One region of the Kitasatospora sp. NPDC058162 genome, then DNA from elsewhere that is predicted to be linked to it. Evidence: riboswitches for the same ligand, from Rfam matches in the RefSeq annotation. Region 1 holds a riboswitch; each other region holds the start of a gene.
The links. A riboswitch is a leader RNA that binds a small molecule or an ion and turns the genes downstream of it on or off. The one in region 1 is predicted to bind cyclic di-AMP.

Region 1 (4,222 bases):
AGTGCTTCTCGGCGGTGTCGACCAGGGCGGCGACGTCGCTGGGCCGGCGGATGTCGCCGCCGACGCCGACCACGGGGCAGCCCGGCCGGTCGAGTTCGGAGGCGAGGTCCTCGGCGATGCCGACGTGGGTGTCGGCGATCAGCATCCCGGCGGCGCCGGCCGCGGTGAACCGGCGGGCGAGGTCGGCTCCCGAACCGCCGTCGAGTACCGCGATGACGACGACTGCTCCGCTGACCTTCATTGGTCCAGCTCCTCCCTGCGGGCGACACCGCACCGGCGCCCACGCGTACTTCGGAGGATCGTAGGCACGTCCTGACCCTCCGCAACAGGGATTACCCCGCAGGTGACCAGGCTCACGCCTGCCACCCGGCCAAGAGCTGTCCAAGGCCTGTCCGCGGACCGTCCACGGACCGTCCACGGGGCGTCCACGGAGTGTTGACGACCTGCTCGCGCTCCGCTCGTCCGCCGCTCGCGCGCCGTTCGCGAACCGTTGACGATCGCCGGCCGGTCCGGGCGCGTCCGGTCGAGCGGTTGCCGAGCGGTTACGGTCGACCCATGCCAGCTCAGCCCGACGGCGCCCCGTCCGCCGCCCAGCCCGATCCGCAGCTCTTCACCTGGGAGTTCGCCGCCGACCCGTACCCGGCCTACGCCTGGCTGCGCGAGCACGCCCCGGTGCACCGCACCAAGCTGCCGAGCGGGGTGGAGGCCTGGTTGGTGACGAGGTACGCGGACGCCCGGCAGGCGCTCGCGGACGGCCGGCTGTCGAAGAACCCGGCGCACCACAGCGAGCAGGCGCACCGCACCGGCCGGGTGGGCATCCCGGGGGAGCGGCAGGCGGACCTGATGACCCACCTGCTGAACATCGACCCGCCGGACCACACCCGGCTGCGCCGCCTGGTGTCGAAGGCGTTCACCCCGCGCAGGGTGGCCGAGTTCGAGCCGCGGGTGCAGCAGTTGACCGACCGGCTGATCGACGGCTTCGCGCAGCGCGGGTCGGCGGACCTGATCCACGAGTTCGCGTTCCCGCTCCCCATCTACGCGATCTGCGACATGTTGGGCGTGCCGGCCGAGGACCAGGACGACTTCCGGGACTGGGCCGGGATGATGCTGCGACACACGAAGCCGGGCCAGGGTGGCGGCCAACGCGGCGGTGTGGGGCGGGCGGTGAAGCAGATCCGCGCGTACCTGCTGGAGCTGATCCACCGCAAGCGGGCGGACCTCGGGGACGACCTGATCTCCGGCCTGATCCGGGCGAGCGACCACGGTGAGCACCTGACCGAGAACGAGGCCGCCGCGATGGCCTTCATCCTCCTCTTCGCCGGGTTCGAGACGACGGTGAACCTGATCGGCAACGGGACGTACGCGCTGCTGCGCAATCCCGGTCAGCGGGCGCTGCTGCAGGAGTCGGTGGCCCGCGGCGAGACCGCGCTGCTGGAGACCGGGATCGAGGAACTCCTGCGCTACGACGGGCCGGTGGAGCTGGCGACCTGGCGGTTCGCGACCCGCCCGCTGACCATCGGCGGGGTGGACATCCCGGTCGGCGACCCGGTGCTGGTGGTGCTGGCGGCGGCGGACCGCGACCCGGCCCGGTTCTCGGACGAGAACACCCTGGACCTGGCCCGGAGCGACAATCCCCACCTGGGGTTCGGGCACGGCATCCACTACTGCATCGGCGCCCCGCTGGCCCGGCTCGAAGGGCGGTCCGCGCTGGCCACGTTGCTTTCCCGACTGCCCGATCTCCGGCTGGCCGAAACCCCGGAGAATCTGCGCTGGCGAGGTGGCCTGATCATGCGCGGATTGCGCGAACTTCCGGTCGAATTCAGTCCGGAGAGCCGGTCGCCGCACAGCCGTCCTGAGCCGCCGACACGCTGACGTGACGTCGCAAATCCGGCCCGGAGGGCGGTATGAACACCCATCAAACCGGACAAAGACCCGCCGTTGGTAGGCGACCGAACACGGGCCGTAATTTTTGTGTGATGTCGGTGATATGAGCTTGTGATTGGTCTGAGGATCTGTCTAGTCTCCCTGGAGTTCGCAGCTGCGGACCTCGTGCGCGGGACGCCGAATCCTGCCCGCCGCGTCACGGGAAACCGACCAGAACCCTGGGCAGGGGCGGGGGAACCAGGTTTGTTGCCGTTCCTCCACGGCTTGGGGTGAAGCCGCCCGAGCGGAAGCGTTTCCGCACACGGCGGCCGGGCCACCTCCCGGTCCGAACCCGACAGCTCACCTCGCAGGCGTGCGGAGAGGGACCTTCATGCTGTTCGTTGGATCTGGCCGTCATCGCCGTCGCACCCAGGCCGAGAAGGCCATCGCCGTCGCCGGTGTGGCCGGCGTCGGACTCGCACTGCCGCTCCTCTCCGCCACCGGCGCCTCCGCCGCCCCGGCCTCCGCCTGGGACTCGGTCGCCCAGTGCGAGAGCGGCGGCGACTGGGGCATCAACACCGGCAACGGCTTCTACGGCGGCCTGCAGTTCACCTCCAGCACCTGGAAGGCGTACGGCGGCACCGCGTTCGCGGCGCAGGCCAACCAGGCCAGCCGGGCGCAGCAGATCTCGGTCGCCGAGAAGGTCCTCGCCTCGCAGGGCCCCGGCGCCTGGCCGGTCTGCTCCCTGAAGGCCGGCCTGAGCAAGGGCGGCGCCCCGGCCGACGTGGACGCCTCCTCGGACGCCAAGCCGCAGAAGCAGCAGGTCCAGAAGCAGCAGGCGCAGAAGCAGGCGCCCAAGCAGCAGACCCCCAAGGCCGCCGCGAAGCCCGCCCAGCCGCAGCCGGTCCAGCAGTACGCGCCGAAGCACGCCGCGCCGAAGACGGCCGAGAAGCCGGTCGACCAGTCGGCCCAGCAGTACACCCCGAAGCACGCCGCCCCGCGGGCCGCCCAGGCCCCGGCCGCCGCCACGACCGGCCACGACTACACCGTCCGGGACGGCGACACCCTGTCGGGCATCGCCACCACCCAGGGCGTGTCCGGTGGTTGGCAGGCGCTGTACGACGGCAACCGCGGCACGGTCGGCGGCAACCCGAACCTGATCATGCCCGGCCAGGTCCTGCACCTCGGCTGAGCCGTTCCACGGCGGACACGGAGGGGGCCGCGCCCGGCGGCCCCCTCCGTCCGCGTCCTCCGCGTCCGTCCGGACCCGTCCTCGTCCCGGCCCGCCCCGGTGGGACGGGCCGGGACGAGCAGGTGAACTACCGGTGGGTAGCAGGGCCACACGCTGAGACGGAGTCGAGGCCGACGTGGTCCCGGGAGCCCGGGCGGTTAGGCTCTGGTCGTAACGACTCCGCAATCGTCCGGCCTGACAGCACCACCGCCAGCCGGACCCTGCTTCCGCAAGGAGATGCTTCGTGCCGTCCATCGATGTCGTCGTAGCCCGTGAAATCCTCGACTCCCGCGGCAACCCCACGGTAGAGGTCGAGGTCGGCCTCGACGACGGCAGCACGGGTCGTGCCGCTGTTCCGTCGGGTGCCTCGACCGGCGCCTTCGAGGCGCTTGAGCTGCGCGACGGCGACAAGAACCGCTACTTCGGCAAGGGCGTGGAGAAGGCCGTCCTCGCCGTCATCGAGCAGATCGGCCCGGAGCTGGTCGGCTACGACGCCACCGAGCAGCGCCTGATCGACCAGGCCATGCTCGACCTGGACGCCACCCCGGACAAGTCCTCGCTCGGCGCCAACGCCATCCTGGGCGTCTCGCTGGCCGTCGCGCACGCCGCCTCCGAGGCCAGCGACCTGCCGCTGTTCCGCTACCTGGGCGGCCCGAACGCCCACGTCCTGCCGGTCCCGATGATGAACATCCTCAACGGCGGCTCGCACGCGGACTCCAACGTCGACATCCAGGAGTTCATGATCGCCCCGATCGGCGCGGAGTCCTTCTCCGAGGCCGTCCGCTGGGGCGTCGAGGTCTACCACACCCTCAAGGGCGTGCTGAAGGAGCGCGGCCTGTCCACCGGCCTCGGCGACGAGGGCGGCTTCGCGCCGAACCTGGACAGCAACCGCGAGGCCCTGGACCTGATCACCGAGGCCATCGAGAAGGCCGGCTACGTGCCCGGCCGCGACATCGCGCTGGCCCTGGACGTCGCCGCCTCCGAGTTCTACCAGGACGGCGCCTACCAGTTCGAGGGCAAGGCCCTGTCGGCCGCCGAGCTCATCGAGTACTACGCCGAGCTGGTCGCCGCCTACCCGCTGGTCTCCATCGAGGACCCGCTGGACGAGTCGGACTGGGACGGCTGGAA
Region 2 (4,222 bases), on a different contig from region 1:
GCCACCGGGTGCTCCTCCTCGGGCGCGAGCACGTTGCCCCGGACGGTGGTGAAGGCGATCAGCCCGCCGGCGGTCAGCAGGCCGGCGCAGATCAGCATCGCGGTGTGGAAGGCGGAGTCCACCGCGGACGGCACCCGGTAGGCGTTGCCGCTCAGTCCGGCCAGCGCCGGCAGGGCGGCCACCGCGAGCAGGCCGGCCGCGCGGGCGGCGGCGTTGTTGACGCCGCTGGCGATGCCCGCGTGCCGCACCTCGACGGCGGCCAGCACGGTCGCGGTCAGCGGCGCGACCAGCAGGGTCATCCCGGAGCCCATCACGGCGACCGCGGGCAGCACGTCCGCCCAGTAGGAGGAGCCGGGGCCGGTGCGCAGCATCAGCAGCACCCCGGCGGCGCACAGCAGCGGGCCGACGGTCAGCGGCAGGCGCGGGCCGATCCGCTTGCCGAGGCGCCCGGCGCGCGCGGACAGGGTCAGCATCAGCACCGTGATCGGCACCAGTGCGAAGCCGGAGACCAGCGGGGAGAAGCCCGAGACGATCTGCAGCTGCACCACCAGCAGGAAGAACACCCCGCTGAACGCCGCGTAGACACAGAGGGTGACCAGGTTCACGGCGGTGAACAGCCGGGAGGAGAACAGTCCGAGCGGCAGCATCGGGTCGGGCGCGCGCCGCTCGACGGCCACGAAGGCGGCGGCCAGCAGCAGGCCGATCGCGCCGGTGACCCAGACGACGGGGGACAGCCCCTCCCCGGCGGCGGTGAGCGCGTAGGTGATCGCGCCGAGGGCGAGGGCGGCGAGCAGGGCGCCGGGCACGTCGAAGCGGCCGGTGGCGGACTCGTCCCGGCTCTCCGGGACGTAGCGGGAGGTCACCGCGATCACGGCGGCAGCCAGCGGCAGGTTCAGCAGGAAGATCCAGCGCCAGCCGGGGCCGTCCACCAGCCAGCCGCCGAGGAAGGGGCCGACGGCCGCCGACACCCCGCCCAGGCCGGACCAGAGGCCGACCGCCGCCGAGCGGTCGTCCGGGTGGAAGACCGCCTGGAGCATGGCGAGCGAGCCCGGGGTGAGCAGCGCCCCGCCGATGCCCTGGACGGCGCGGGCGGCGATCAGCACGTGGATGGTCGGGGCGGCGGCGCAGGCCGCGGAGGCGACGGCGAACCAGACCACGCCGATCAGGAAGACCCGGCGCCGTCCGTAGCGGTCGCCGAGGGCGCCGCCGAGCAGGATCAGGCCGGCCAGGGTGAGCAGATAGGCGTTCAGGGTCCATTGCAGGGAGGCGAGGGAGGCGCCGAGGTCGGCGCCGATCCGGGGCAGGGCGACGTTCACCACCGTGCCGTCGAGCATCGCCATGCTGGAGCCGAGCACCGTTGCGAGGAGTACCCAGCGACCCTGTGCGGTGCCGAGGCGCAGGGTGCCGGCTTGAGAGGTGGCCACGGGCCGAATCCTGCGCCCGCCGGGGTGTACGTGACAAGGGTCACCGGGTGGTGTGTCGGCCGGTGGCGGTGCGTGAGCGAAGGGTCGCGCAGGGGTGGCCCGGTCGGCGCAGCGTCGTGGATCAGTGGCTCCGGGTGAATGGATTGTGCACGTACGGTACAGCGGATCATTCGGAGGGTGACGGTGGCGGCGGGGTTGGTTGCGGATTCAAGAGATCGACATTGCTTCACCTGAACGGATGAGTTTTAGTTCAGCGACCGCCCGGCCAGCCCGGGCGGATCCACCGGGTGGAACGCCGAGTCCTGCCGCTGCCCGGTGGCTCGCACTGAACTCTGTACGGCAGGAGCGGGGGACCCACAGGTAAGTCGCCGGACCGGAGTTCGCGCCTTTTCAGGGCACGGACGACCAGGACCGGCTTGGGGTGAAGCCGCGCATGCGGCCGGGCAACTCCAGCCCGAACCCGACAGCTCACCTCGCAGGCGTCGGAGAGGAAAATTCCATGCCTGCACAGGCTCGTCGTATCGCCCTGCCCCGTGCCGCCCGCATCGGCATCGCCACCGCCGTCACCGGCGTCTCGTTCGTCCTGCCGCTCGTGACCGCGATGAGCGCCCAGGCGGACACCGCCCCGGCGGCCGCCGCCGCCCCGGCCGCCCCGGCCGCTTCGCAGGCCGCCGCTCCGGCCGCCGCCCAGGGGAGCTACCGCGTCGTCAGCGGTGACACCCTGTCGCAGATCGCCGACACCAAGCACGTCGAGGGCGGCTGGCACGCGCTGTACGAGCAGAACCGCTCGGTGGTCGGTGCCGACCCGAACCTGATCTTCCCCGGTCAGCAGCTGGCCCTCGCGGGCCACGCCGCTGACGCCGCGAAGCCCGCGGCCCCGGCCGCCGCCCCGGCCCCGGCGAAGCCGGCCAAGCCGGTCAAGCCCGCCGCCGCGGACTCCCAGGTGCAGGTCCAGACCGAGGCTGCCAAGCCGGGTGCTCAGCTGCAGACCCAGGTCCAGACCGCCGCCCCGGCCCAGGCCGTCACCGCCGCCCCGGTCGCCGCCACCTCCGGCTACCTCGCCCCGGTCGCCAACCCCGTGCTGGGCGAGGCCTACGGCGTGGCCGGCTCGATGTGGGCCTCCGGCCACCACACCGGCCAGGACTTCGTCGCCTCCACCGGCACCCCGCTGCGCGCCGTCGCCAACGGCGTGGTGGTGAAGGCCGGTTACGACGGCGCCTACGGCAACGAGGTCGAGATCCAGCTCGGCGACGGCAAGTACGCCCAGTACGCGCACCTGTCCTCGATCGGCGTGAGCGTTGGTCAGACCGTCACCGCCGGCCAGCAGCTCGGCCTCTCCGGTGCGACCGGCAACGTGACCGGCCCGCACCTGCACTTCGAGATCCGTACCGGTCCGGAGTACGGCTCGGACATCGACCCGGTCGCCTACCTGCGGGCGCACGGCGTCGCGCTCTGACCCACCCGGTCCTTCCGCAGGACCTTCTGAACCACCGCTGATGCGGGGCGAATCGACCGCCCGGGATGGTCATGTCGGGTGACCGCTCGACCGGGTGATCGCCGCACCAGTGGACCTGGGCGCGGGACACGCCCATGGCCGGCCCGGCCGTGCGAGACACCTCTCTCTCGCGCGGCCGGGCCGGCTGCTTCCGTTTCCCGGCCCGGGTGTTCCCGGCTCGGGGTGTTCTCGGCGTTCTTCGTGTTCTCGGTGTTCTCGGCGTTCGAGGTGTCGAACGCGGCGTCAACCCCGGGCGCGGACCGGCTGGTTGCGGCTGTTTGCGGGCCGTCCGCGATGTGCCGATCCTGGCGGCAGTCAGCGCCCGGCCGGTCCGGCGGGCGGGAGCGCCCGGGTGGACGAGGAGGCCGGATGGCCGTGCGGAGCGGGGACGTGGTCGGGGAACGGGCCCGGTCGGGCGGGGTCGACCGGCTGAAGCCGGACTCGGTCGGCCTGGTGGGCGTGGTGTTCATGGCGGTCGCCAGTGCCGCCCCGATCACCGCCATGACGGGGAACCTGCCGATCATCGTCGGGCAGGGCAACGGGGTCGGCGCGCCGGCCGCGTACGTCCTGGTGACCGTGGTGCTCACCGTGTTCTCGGTCGGGTACGTGGCGATGGCCCGGCACCTCACGGCGGCCGGGGCGTTCTACGGGTACATCTCGCACGGGCTGGGCCGGGTGGTCGGGATGGGCTCGGGGCTGCTCGCGGTGCTGGCGTACATCGTCTTCGAGGCCTCGGTCGTCGGCTTCTTCGCGTACTCGCTGCGGGGACTGGTCCGTTCGCAGCTGGGCGTGGACCTCGGCTGGGGCTGGTACGCGCTGGCCGGGGTGGCGGTGATCGGGGTGATGGCCTGGTTCGACCTGCACCTGACGACGAAGGTGCTCGGGGTGGCGCTGGTGCTGGAGGTCGGGGTGCTGGGCGCGGTCTCGCTGGCCGTGCTGGCCTCCGGCGGCGGTCCGGAGGGCATCGTCGGCGAGGCGGTGAACCCGCTGAACGCGCTGAACGGGGTGGGGGGTTCGGGCACGGCCGGGGCCGGGCTGGGACTGTTCTTCGCGTTCTGCTCCTGGGTGGGCTTCGAGTCGACCGCGATGTACGGGGAGGAGTCGCGCGATCCCAAGCGGGTGGTGCCGCGGGCGACCATGGTGTCGGTGATCGGGATCGGGCTGTTCTACGTCTTCGTGTCCTGGATGATCCTGTCCGGCAACGGCGTTGAGCACGCGATCGCGGTGGCGGGCGGGGCGGTGCCGGGCAAGGACGGGAACAGCCTGTTCTTCGACCCGCTGGGGGAGCACCTCGGCGCCTGGG
Region 3 (4,222 bases), on a different contig from region 1:
TGGAGCTGGGCGAGGGCAGGATGCACGACGGCTGGCCCGAACTGACCTCCGACGCGGTGGAGCACCTGCTGTACGAGCGGCTCCACCTCTACGTCCAACCCGCGCCGGAGGAGGACCCGTTCGCCTACGGCGCGGCCGTACGGCTGCTGGTCGACCACCAGCGGGCCGCGAAGCGGCTCAACGCCAAGCGCCAGGAGCGGCTGCACGCCGAGGCCGAGTGGCAGGGCGAGGTCGCGGTCGGGCTGCTGCGCCGCGCCGACCTGGTGACCTGGCCCCGGCTGTACGCGGTGCTGCTGCACGCCCACGGGGTGGACGTGACGGACCCCGCGGCCGTCCGGGACTGGCTGACCGGCTTCGCCGGGCTCGATGAGGAGGAGCGGCTGGCCTGGTACGGGGCGCTGGGGCCGACCGGCTGGCTGGACGAACCGGACGAGCAGGGCTGGGGGCCGGGCCGGGTGCTGTCCGTCGGCATGGCCACCGACGGCGCGCGGCGGCTGCTGGAGCACGGCCTGATGCGGCGCAGCTACCGCAACCTGGCCGAGTTGAACGCGCTGGGGCGCCCGATGCCGGACGAACTGGCCGGGGGCTTCGAGGAGTTCGAGGCGGCGGCGGCCGAGGCGGCGCTCGACCTGCTCGGCGACTGGACGGTGCCCGGGCTGGCGCGGCTGCTGGTGGAGGAGTTCCCGGAGCTCGCGCCGGAGCCGGGGGCGGCCGAGATCGACGCCTATCTGGCGCAGCTGCCCGCGGCGGAGTCGGCGGAGTCGGTGGAGTCGGCGGCTGCGACGGCTGCGGCTGCGGCGGCGGAGCCGGAAGCTTCGGCGGAGCAGCCGGCGGAGTGAGCCGATGACGCGGAAGGGCCCCGGGCGACGCGCCCGGGGCCCTTCCGTACGGTCTTCGGCGGTGCTTACGGGTTGAGGCCGTGCTGCTGGAGCCAGGTCTCCGGGTCGACCGGGGCGCCGCCGCCGGGGCGGACCTCCAGGTGCAGGTGCGGGCCGGTGACGTTGCCGGTCGCGCCGACCTTGCCGATCTGCTGGCCGGAGGTGACCTTGCCGGAGCCCTGGATGATCGAGGAGAGGTGGCAGTACCAGATCTCGGTGCCGTCGGGCAGGGTCTCGACGATCCGGTAGCCGTACGAGCCGGACCAGCCGGCCGAGGTGATGGTGCCCTGGCCGACCGCGTGGACCGCGGTGCCGGTGTCGGCGGCGAAGTCCAGGCCGGTGTGCAGGTGGGCCCAGTAGCGGGCGCTCTGGCCGTAGTGGGCGGAGAGGTTGTAGTCCTTCACCGGCAGGGTGAGGGCGGCGGCCTTGGCCCGCTCGGCCTCCTCGGCGGCGCGCTTGGCCTCCGCCTCCTTGGCGGCGGCCTTGGCCTCGGCCTCCTGGGCGGCCTGCACCCGGGCGCCCTCCTCGGCGGCGGTGCGCTGGCTGTCGGCCTGCTGCTGGATGCGGGCGGCGAGCGCGAGGCCGGGGTCGGCGGCCAGGGCGACCGGCGCCTCGTCCGGGGTCTCGATGGCGGGCGCGGCGGCCGGGGTCGCGGAGGCGAAGCCGGTGGCACCCAAGGTGGCGGCGACGGCGGTGACGCCGAGCAGCGGGGAGGCTCCGCGGGTCTGACGCGGCATCCGGTGGCGGTTGGCCTCGGCCTCCGGGGCGAAGTCCTCCGGAGCGAAGGACTCTGGGCCGTCCGGGCCGGGGTGGTCGAGGAGCTGGGTACCGGCTGCGGGGCCGGCCGGGTGTGCCGGAGTGTGCGTCGACGCCACGGAGGCGCGCTCCTTTCCTTCCTTCGCGCCTACCGGGTTAGCTGACGGGTTCGGAGCAGGAAGGTCTCCTACGGCCGGGCCGGAGCCCCGCCGATTCACCCCAAGGAACGTGGTTCCCCGGCTCCCTGACCTGCCCGGAGGCCGGTCGGCGGGATTAGGCGACGGCGCACGGTGCCGTCTGGGTACGGCGTTGACGACCGCGCTGCGTTATCAAACGTTAATCCTAGGACGCTCTGATTCCAAGCCATCCGCCCGGGACGGCTGTGGAGCAGGTGATCGGACGTCAACGAACGACCCCTCGACCACCTGGCTCATCTGAGTACTCCTACTCATGTGCGACCCGACCGCCCCACCGCATCCTGGCGCCATGAGCGCACCGATGCAGTCACGGACCACGGCGGCGTACTTCGTCCAGGCCGTCCTCTCCTTCGCCATCTCCGGCACCGCCCTCGCGGCCGGGATCGCCTACCTGCCCGTCGGCGGCTGGACCCGGGCCTTCCTGGGGATCGGCCTCCTCTACACCGTCACCTCCTCGTTCACGCTGGCCAAGGTGGTCCGGGACCGGCAGGAGTCCTCGGACACCGTCGCCCGGGTCGACCAGGCCCGGCTGGAGAAGCTGCTCAGCGAGCACGACCCGTTCAGGGCCGAGGGAGTCTGAACGGGAGGACTTGGACGGTCGGCACTGCTGCCGCCGGCGGCCGGTTCGGACGGGGCGCTTGACGGCTAAGGCTATTAGCCTTAGCTTTATGGCTATCGGCAGCAACGACCGAGCCAGCGGAGGCCCACCATGAACGGCACCACCACCCCGAGCACCCAGTACCTCGACGTCCCCGGCGGCCGGCTCGCGTACGACGACACCCGGCAGGGCGACGGCACCCCCGTCGTCCTGCTCCCCGGGATGCTCGACTCCCGCCGCGCCTACCGGCACCTGCACCCGCTGCTCACCGCCGCCGGCCACCGGGTCATCACCATGGACGTGCGCGGCTTCGGCGAGTCCTCGATCGTCTGGGACGACTACAGCCCCGCCGCCGTCGCCACCGACGTCCTGGCCCTGCTCGACCACCTCGGCATCCAACGGGCCGTCCTGGTCGGGCAGTCCTACACCGGGGCCACCGTGGTCAAGGTCGCCGGCGACGCACCCCAGCGGGTCGCCGGTATCGCCCTGATCGACGCCTTCGTCGAATACCGGGCCAACGCCCTCATGCAGGGCGTCATGGTCGTCATGGGCGCCGCCATGGTCCGGTGGCCCGGCGTCTGGGGCTACTACCTGCGCAAGATGGCCTTCCCCGGCCCCCGCCCCGCCGACCTCGACGGCTACGTCGACGGACTGGTCGCCGCCCTGCGCACCCCCGGCCGCCGGACCGCCACCCGCGGCCACGTCACCGGCGACTCCGCGCCCATCGGCTGGTGCGCGGCCGTCCGCTGCCCCGCCCTCGTCCTCATGGGCAGCAAGGACCCCGACTTCCCGAAGCCCGAAGCCGTCGCCGACCTCCAGGCCGAGAAGCTCGGCGCCCGCAAGGTGATGATCGAAGGGTCCGGGCACTACCCGATGGCCGACAACCCCGCCGCCGTCGCCGACGCCCTGCTGCCCTTCCTCACCGAACTCGCCTGACCCCTCGCCCCCACGGAGAACCCGAAGCCATGCCCCGCGTAGGACTGACCCCCGACCAGGTCGTCGACCACGCCCTCGCCCTCATCGACAACCAGGGCACCGAAGCCCTCACCCTCGCCGCCGTCGCCACCCGGGCGGGCGTCGCCACCCCCTCGCTGTACAAGCACGTCAGCGGCGGCCTCGGCGAACTGCGGCGCCTCGTCGCCGTCCGGGTCACCGAAGAACTCGCCGACCGGCTCGCCGAAGCCGCCGTCGGCCGCAGCGGGGACGACGCCGTCAGCGCGGTCCTGCGCGCCTACCAGGCCTACGCCGCCGAACACCCCCACCGCTACTCCGCCCTCCCCCAGGCCCCCCAGCCCGACGACGACCTCACCCGCGCCGCCACCCGCCTCGTCGGCGTCATCGTCGCCGTCCTCCGCGGGTGCGGGCTCGACGGCTCCGAAGCCATCCACGCCGCCCGCACCGTCCGCTCCCTCGCCCACGGCTTCGCCTCCCTCACCATCGGCGGCGCCTTCCAACTCGCCGAGGACCTCACCACCACCCACGACCGCCTCATCACCACCCTCACCACCGGCCTCCACACCTGGCCCGGAACCACCGAGGCCTAGGCCTGCACGAGAAGGCGCCCGGCGGGGACGACCGGGGCACAGGAACAGCGCGGCCCTGCCGATCGGCACGCCCAGCCGGGAGCCGCGCCGAGGAGGCGGAGGCTGCGGCTGTGCACGGGAAGTCGGACCGGCCGACTTCCCGTGCGCGAAGGGGTGGAGGGAAAGGGCGCGAGGCTGCGGGCTTGGCGGGTAGGGGCAGCCGATACGCATCAGAAGTCGGACAGGCCGACTTCTGACGACAGCAGGCCA
Region 4 (4,222 bases), on a different contig from region 1:
CTTCTGCGCCTCCAGTGCGGCGTTGTACTTCTCCGAGGCCTGCTCGGCCTCGTCGTACAGCTGCTCGACCTGGGCCTTGACGTCCTTGCGGTCGGGCGTGTCCGGCGCCCCGGGGGCGGCCTGGGCGCTGCCGGCGGTCGCCACGCCCAGGGCCGTGGTGGCGGCCGCGGTCAGTACCAGCGCACGGGCGAGCAGTTGGGAACGACGGTGCACGGGCATGGCGGCAGCGGCTCCAGTCCTGCGGCGCGGCCCCGCGGCCGCGCCCCGGTGGGCGGCCGTCGATCGGGAGTCCGGTGGCAGACGTTAGCGAGTCCGGGCAAGCGAGTCCAAACCCCTACCGATCCGAATATTTGACCCCTATTCGGACATCCGGTCGATCCACCGGAAAAGCCGCAGGCCCGGCCCTCCGTGACGGAGGACCGGGCCCGTGGCAGCTACCCCTGTTTTTGGGGGCTTGGTGAGGATCAGACCCGCACGATGGACGACAGCGGCATGTTGGAGACGGCCTCGTAGCGCACCGACGCACCCGGCTTGGGAGCGTGCAGCACCTGGCCGTTGCCCGCGTAGATGCCGACGTGGTGGGCGTCGCCGTAGAAGATCAGCATGTCGCCGGGCTGGGCCTGGGAGATGTCCGAGCCGATCCGGGTGCCAGCACCGGCCTGCTCCTGCGAGGTGCGCGGCAGCGACACACCGGCCTGGTTGAACGCCCAGACCATCAGACCGGAGCAGTCGAAGGAGCCGGGGCCGACGGCGCCCCAGATGTACGGGCTGCCGACCTTGGTGGCGGCGGCGGCCAGCGCGGCGGCGCCGTGCGAGCTGCCGGGGGCGATCTTGACCGGCGCGGCGGTGGAGCCCGAGCCGAGGTCGCTGCGGCTGTTGTCGCGGGAGGCGCGGTCCGGGGTGGCGGGCTTGGCCGCGGCGGCCTTCGCGGCGGCGTCGGCGGCGGCCTTGTCCTCGGCGGCCTTGATGGCCTGGCGCTCCTGCTCGGTCAGCGTGTTGAGCAGGTCCTGGGCGGCCTTCAGCTTGTTCTGGACCTCGTCCTTAGAGGCCTTCAGCTGCGTGGTCGTGGACTCCAGCTCGGCGAGCTTGCCCTGGGCCTCGGTGCGGTCCTGGTCGAGCTTGCGCTGCTGCTCCTGGAGCTGCTTCAGCTGGTTCTTCTGGGTGCTGCCGGCCTGGTTCAGCGCACCGGCCTGGTTGAGGAAGTTGTCCGGCGTGGAGGAGAACATCAGCTGGACGGTCGGGGATATGCCCCCGTTGCGGTACTGCTCGCCGGCGATCTCGGCGAGGCCGCCCTGCAGGTCGGTCACCTGTGCCTGCTGCCGGGCCACCTGGTCCTGCATGCCGGAGACCTGCTTCTCCAGCTCCTGCTGCTTCTCCTGGGCGGCGTTGTACTTCTCGGTCGCCTGCTCGGCCTGCTCGTTGAGCTGGTCGACCTGCTCCTTGACCTGGTCCTTGGTCGGCTGCGGGTCGGCGTGCGCGCCGGACTGCGCGGAGAGCGCGACGGCTGCGGCGGCGAAGCCGGTCATGATCGAGACGCGGGCACGGCTGGCGGGCTTGGGACGACGATGGGACGCCACGAAGGCGGACTCCTTCTTCCTACGGCCGCCTACCGGGTGAGCTGACGGGTTCGGGCCGGAAGCATGCCCTACGACGCCTCACCGGCCTCACCTACGGCCGACCTGGCGCCGATTCACCCCGGAGGAACGTGGTTCCCCGGCTCCGCTCCGCAGCACCCCCGACTACTGGGCTCCCCTGTCGGGCAGTCGCTTCGACCTGCCCCGCTGTTTCGCGAACTCGACGGTAACCACCGCCGCCACCCCGGCTGGGTGATCGACTGTGCGGTGGTTCGGAGCACGACCCTAGTAACTGAACCGTGATCCGTTCAAATCCTTGTCAGAAAAAAGACGGAAGATTACCCATGTTCTTTTGTGAAAATGACTGATGGTGATCGCCGCCGCACACAAAGCTGATCGACTCTCACCGTCCGGCCGCGGAAGAGGCAAACCCGAAGCGCCACCCCCGGCGGGAGGTGGCGCGGATCACAGGGCCGGAACCGGCCCCTCGGGGACGTACCGGACCGTCAGATCCGGCGGATCGTGTTGATCGGCATCGCGTCGGCCTTCATCACCTTCACCACGTCACCGGTGTGCGGCGCGTGGACCACCATGCCGTTGCCGATGTACATCGCGACGTGGTGCATGTCGGGGCCGTAGATCACCAGGTCGCCCGGCTGGGCGGTGGAGAGCGTCACGGCGGTCCCGATGTGGCCCTGCTCCTGCGAGGTGCGCGGCAGCGAGACGCCCGCCTGGCCGTACGCCCAGAGCATCAGGCCCGAGCAGTCGAAGGTGCTGGGCCCGGTGGCGCCCCAGCTGTACGGCGAGCCCTGCTTGCTCATCGCCTTGGCCACGGCCACGGCGGCGTAGCCGCTGGCCGGCGGCAGGTTGCTGAGGTCGACCCGGTCGGCGCCGCGGGAGGCGCGGTCGTCCTGCTGCTGCTGGGCCCGCAGGGCCGCCCGGTCGGCGGCGCTGAGCGAGTTCAGCAGGTCCTGGGCGGCCCTCAGCTTGGTGTTGACGTCCGTCTTGGCCTGGTTCAGGTCCTTGGTGGTGGAGTCCAGCGAGGCCAGCACGGCGGCCGCCTCGGCCTTCTCCTGGTCCAGCCGGCGCTGCTGGTCGAGCAGGCCCTTGAGCGCCTCGGTCTGGGTGGCGCTGGCCTGCTGGACGCTCGACGCCTTGTCCAGGTACCCGGTCGGGTCGGAGGAGAGCATCAGCTGGACGGACGGGTCGATGCCGCCGGTGCGGTACTGCTCGCCCGCGACCTGGGCCAGGCCCACCTGCAGCTGGCTCATCTGGTCCTGGCTGCGGGCCACCTGGTCCTGCAGCTGGTCGGCCTGCTTGCGGAGCTGGTCGGCCCGCTCCTTGGCGCCGTTGTACTTCTCGGCCGCCTGCTCCTGTTCCTGCTGGAGCTGGTCGATCTGCGCCTTGACGTCGGCTTTGTTCGGCTGCGGAGCAGCGTGCGCGGCGACCTGGGCGGAGAGGGCGACCGCGGTCGCAGCAGCCGCGGTGAGCACGGAGACCCGCGCGCGGCTCGGCTGCTTGGGACGGCGGTGGGAGGCCAAGGGACCGGCTCCTTCTTCCAACGGGCTCACCCGATCAGGTGAGATTCCGGAAAATAGGTTTGACGCCAGACCCTAGTGAAGATCTATCCGTTTTGCCACTCCCCCGAAGGCGTGAACTCCGGGTTCTCCCACTGACTTCACCGGATCCGCACACCCGCGCCGGAGCCGCACTGACCTGCCGTCACGCCGTCCGCCCCCGGTTCAGGGCCTGGCCAGCCGGTTCAGCAGCAGCACCGAGGCCACGGGGCGCGCACCCGCCTTCCGCACGCCGTCCGCGACCTCCCGGTCGGTGGAGACCACCACCACCGGACGGCCCTGCGGCTCGGCCCGGACCAGACGGCGGATCAGCTCGTCCGCGGTCTCGCCGGTCCGACTGAACCGTACCCGCACCCCGCGCGGTGGCGCCATGATGACCGGGACGTCCAGGTCCTGCCCGTCGAACACACAGGTGACCTCCGCCTGGGTGCGCTGGGCCAGCATCGCCAGCCCGCCCAGCAGCCGGATCCGCTGCTGCTCCAGCGGCAGCGCCGGGTACCCGGTCTTGGTCACGTTGTAGCCGTCCACCACCAGGTGCACCTGCGGGATCGCCAGCAGCTGGTCCAGCAGCGCCGGATCGTCCTCGGCCAGACCGCGCCGGGCCACGTCGTGCGGCGAGGCCGACCCCGGCACCACCGCCTCCACCAGGTCCGCCGGGCGGATCTGGGAGACCGGCAGCGCCAGCTCGCGCTGCAGGCCCTGGGCCGACTGCAACACGGTGTCCAGCAGCAGCCGCAGCCGCATGTCCTCGACGCTGCGCCCCTCCCGCGCCGAGCGGCGGCCCTGCTCGACCGCGGTCTCCAGCTCGGACACCCGGTGCCGCAGCCGCCGCGCCTCGGACTCGGCCGCGCTGCGCTCACCCGTGGCCTGCGCCTTCGCCGCCTCCAGCTCCCCGGTCACCCGCCGAGTCTCGGCCTGCGCCCGCCGGGTGTCGCTCTCCAGCGACCGCACCTTCTTGCGCAGCGACTCGGCCTCCCGCCGGACGCCCTCGAACTCCGCGCGCTGGCGGTCCAGGTCCGCCCGCGCCGCGGCCCGCACCTCGGCCAACTCGGCCTGCAGCTTCTCCACCAG

Region 2: it holds a riboswitch for cyclic di-AMP, as region 1 does, so the genes downstream of both, ACFVXG_RS41590 (peptidoglycan DD-metalloendopeptidase family protein) here and ACFVXG_RS07215 (transglycosylase family protein) in region 1, are expected to answer to the same signal.
Region 3: it holds a riboswitch for cyclic di-AMP, as region 1 does, so the genes downstream of both, ACFVXG_RS44580 (M23 family metallopeptidase) here and ACFVXG_RS07215 (transglycosylase family protein) in region 1, are expected to answer to the same signal.
Region 4: it holds a riboswitch for cyclic di-AMP, as region 1 does, so the genes downstream of both, ACFVXG_RS37440 (NlpC/P60 family protein) here and ACFVXG_RS07215 (transglycosylase family protein) in region 1, are expected to answer to the same signal.

The regions. Positions count from the first base shown of each region.
Region 1 is NZ_JBHVUS010000003.1:180,379-184,600, reverse strand. It holds gene ACFVXG_RS07225 (SDR family NAD(P)-dependent oxidoreductase) at 1-241, opposite strand, end outside; gene ACFVXG_RS07220 (cytochrome P450) at 556-1,872, shown strand; cyclic di-AMP (ydaO/yuaA leader) riboswitch at 2,083-2,253, shown strand; gene ACFVXG_RS07215 (transglycosylase family protein) at 2,255-3,055, shown strand; gene eno (phosphopyruvate hydratase) at 3,339-4,222, shown strand, end outside.
Region 2 is NZ_JBHVUS010000046.1:39,314-43,535, forward strand. It holds gene ACFVXG_RS41585 (MFS transporter) at 1-1,340, opposite strand, end outside; cyclic di-AMP (ydaO/yuaA leader) riboswitch at 1,738-1,921, shown strand; gene ACFVXG_RS41590 (peptidoglycan DD-metalloendopeptidase family protein) at 1,924-2,880, shown strand; gene ACFVXG_RS41595 (APC family permease) at 3,289-4,222, shown strand, end outside.
Region 3 is NZ_JBHVUS010000060.1:9,900-14,121, reverse strand. It holds gene ACFVXG_RS44585 (hypothetical protein) at 1-839, shown strand, start outside; gene ACFVXG_RS44580 (M23 family metallopeptidase) at 905-1,753, opposite strand; cyclic di-AMP (ydaO/yuaA leader) riboswitch at 1,766-1,924, opposite strand; gene ACFVXG_RS44575 (YiaA/YiaB family inner membrane protein) at 2,121-2,411, shown strand; gene ACFVXG_RS44570 (alpha/beta fold hydrolase) at 2,541-3,365, shown strand; gene ACFVXG_RS44565 (TetR/AcrR family transcriptional regulator) at 3,395-3,973, shown strand.
Region 4 is NZ_JBHVUS010000035.1:36,402-40,623, forward strand. It holds gene ACFVXG_RS37435 (NlpC/P60 family protein) at 1-219, opposite strand, end outside; gene ACFVXG_RS37440 (NlpC/P60 family protein) at 465-1,577, opposite strand; cyclic di-AMP (ydaO/yuaA leader) riboswitch at 1,588-1,742, opposite strand; gene ACFVXG_RS37445 (NlpC/P60 family protein) at 2,081-3,115, opposite strand; gene ACFVXG_RS37450 (NYN domain-containing protein) at 3,317-4,222, opposite strand, start outside.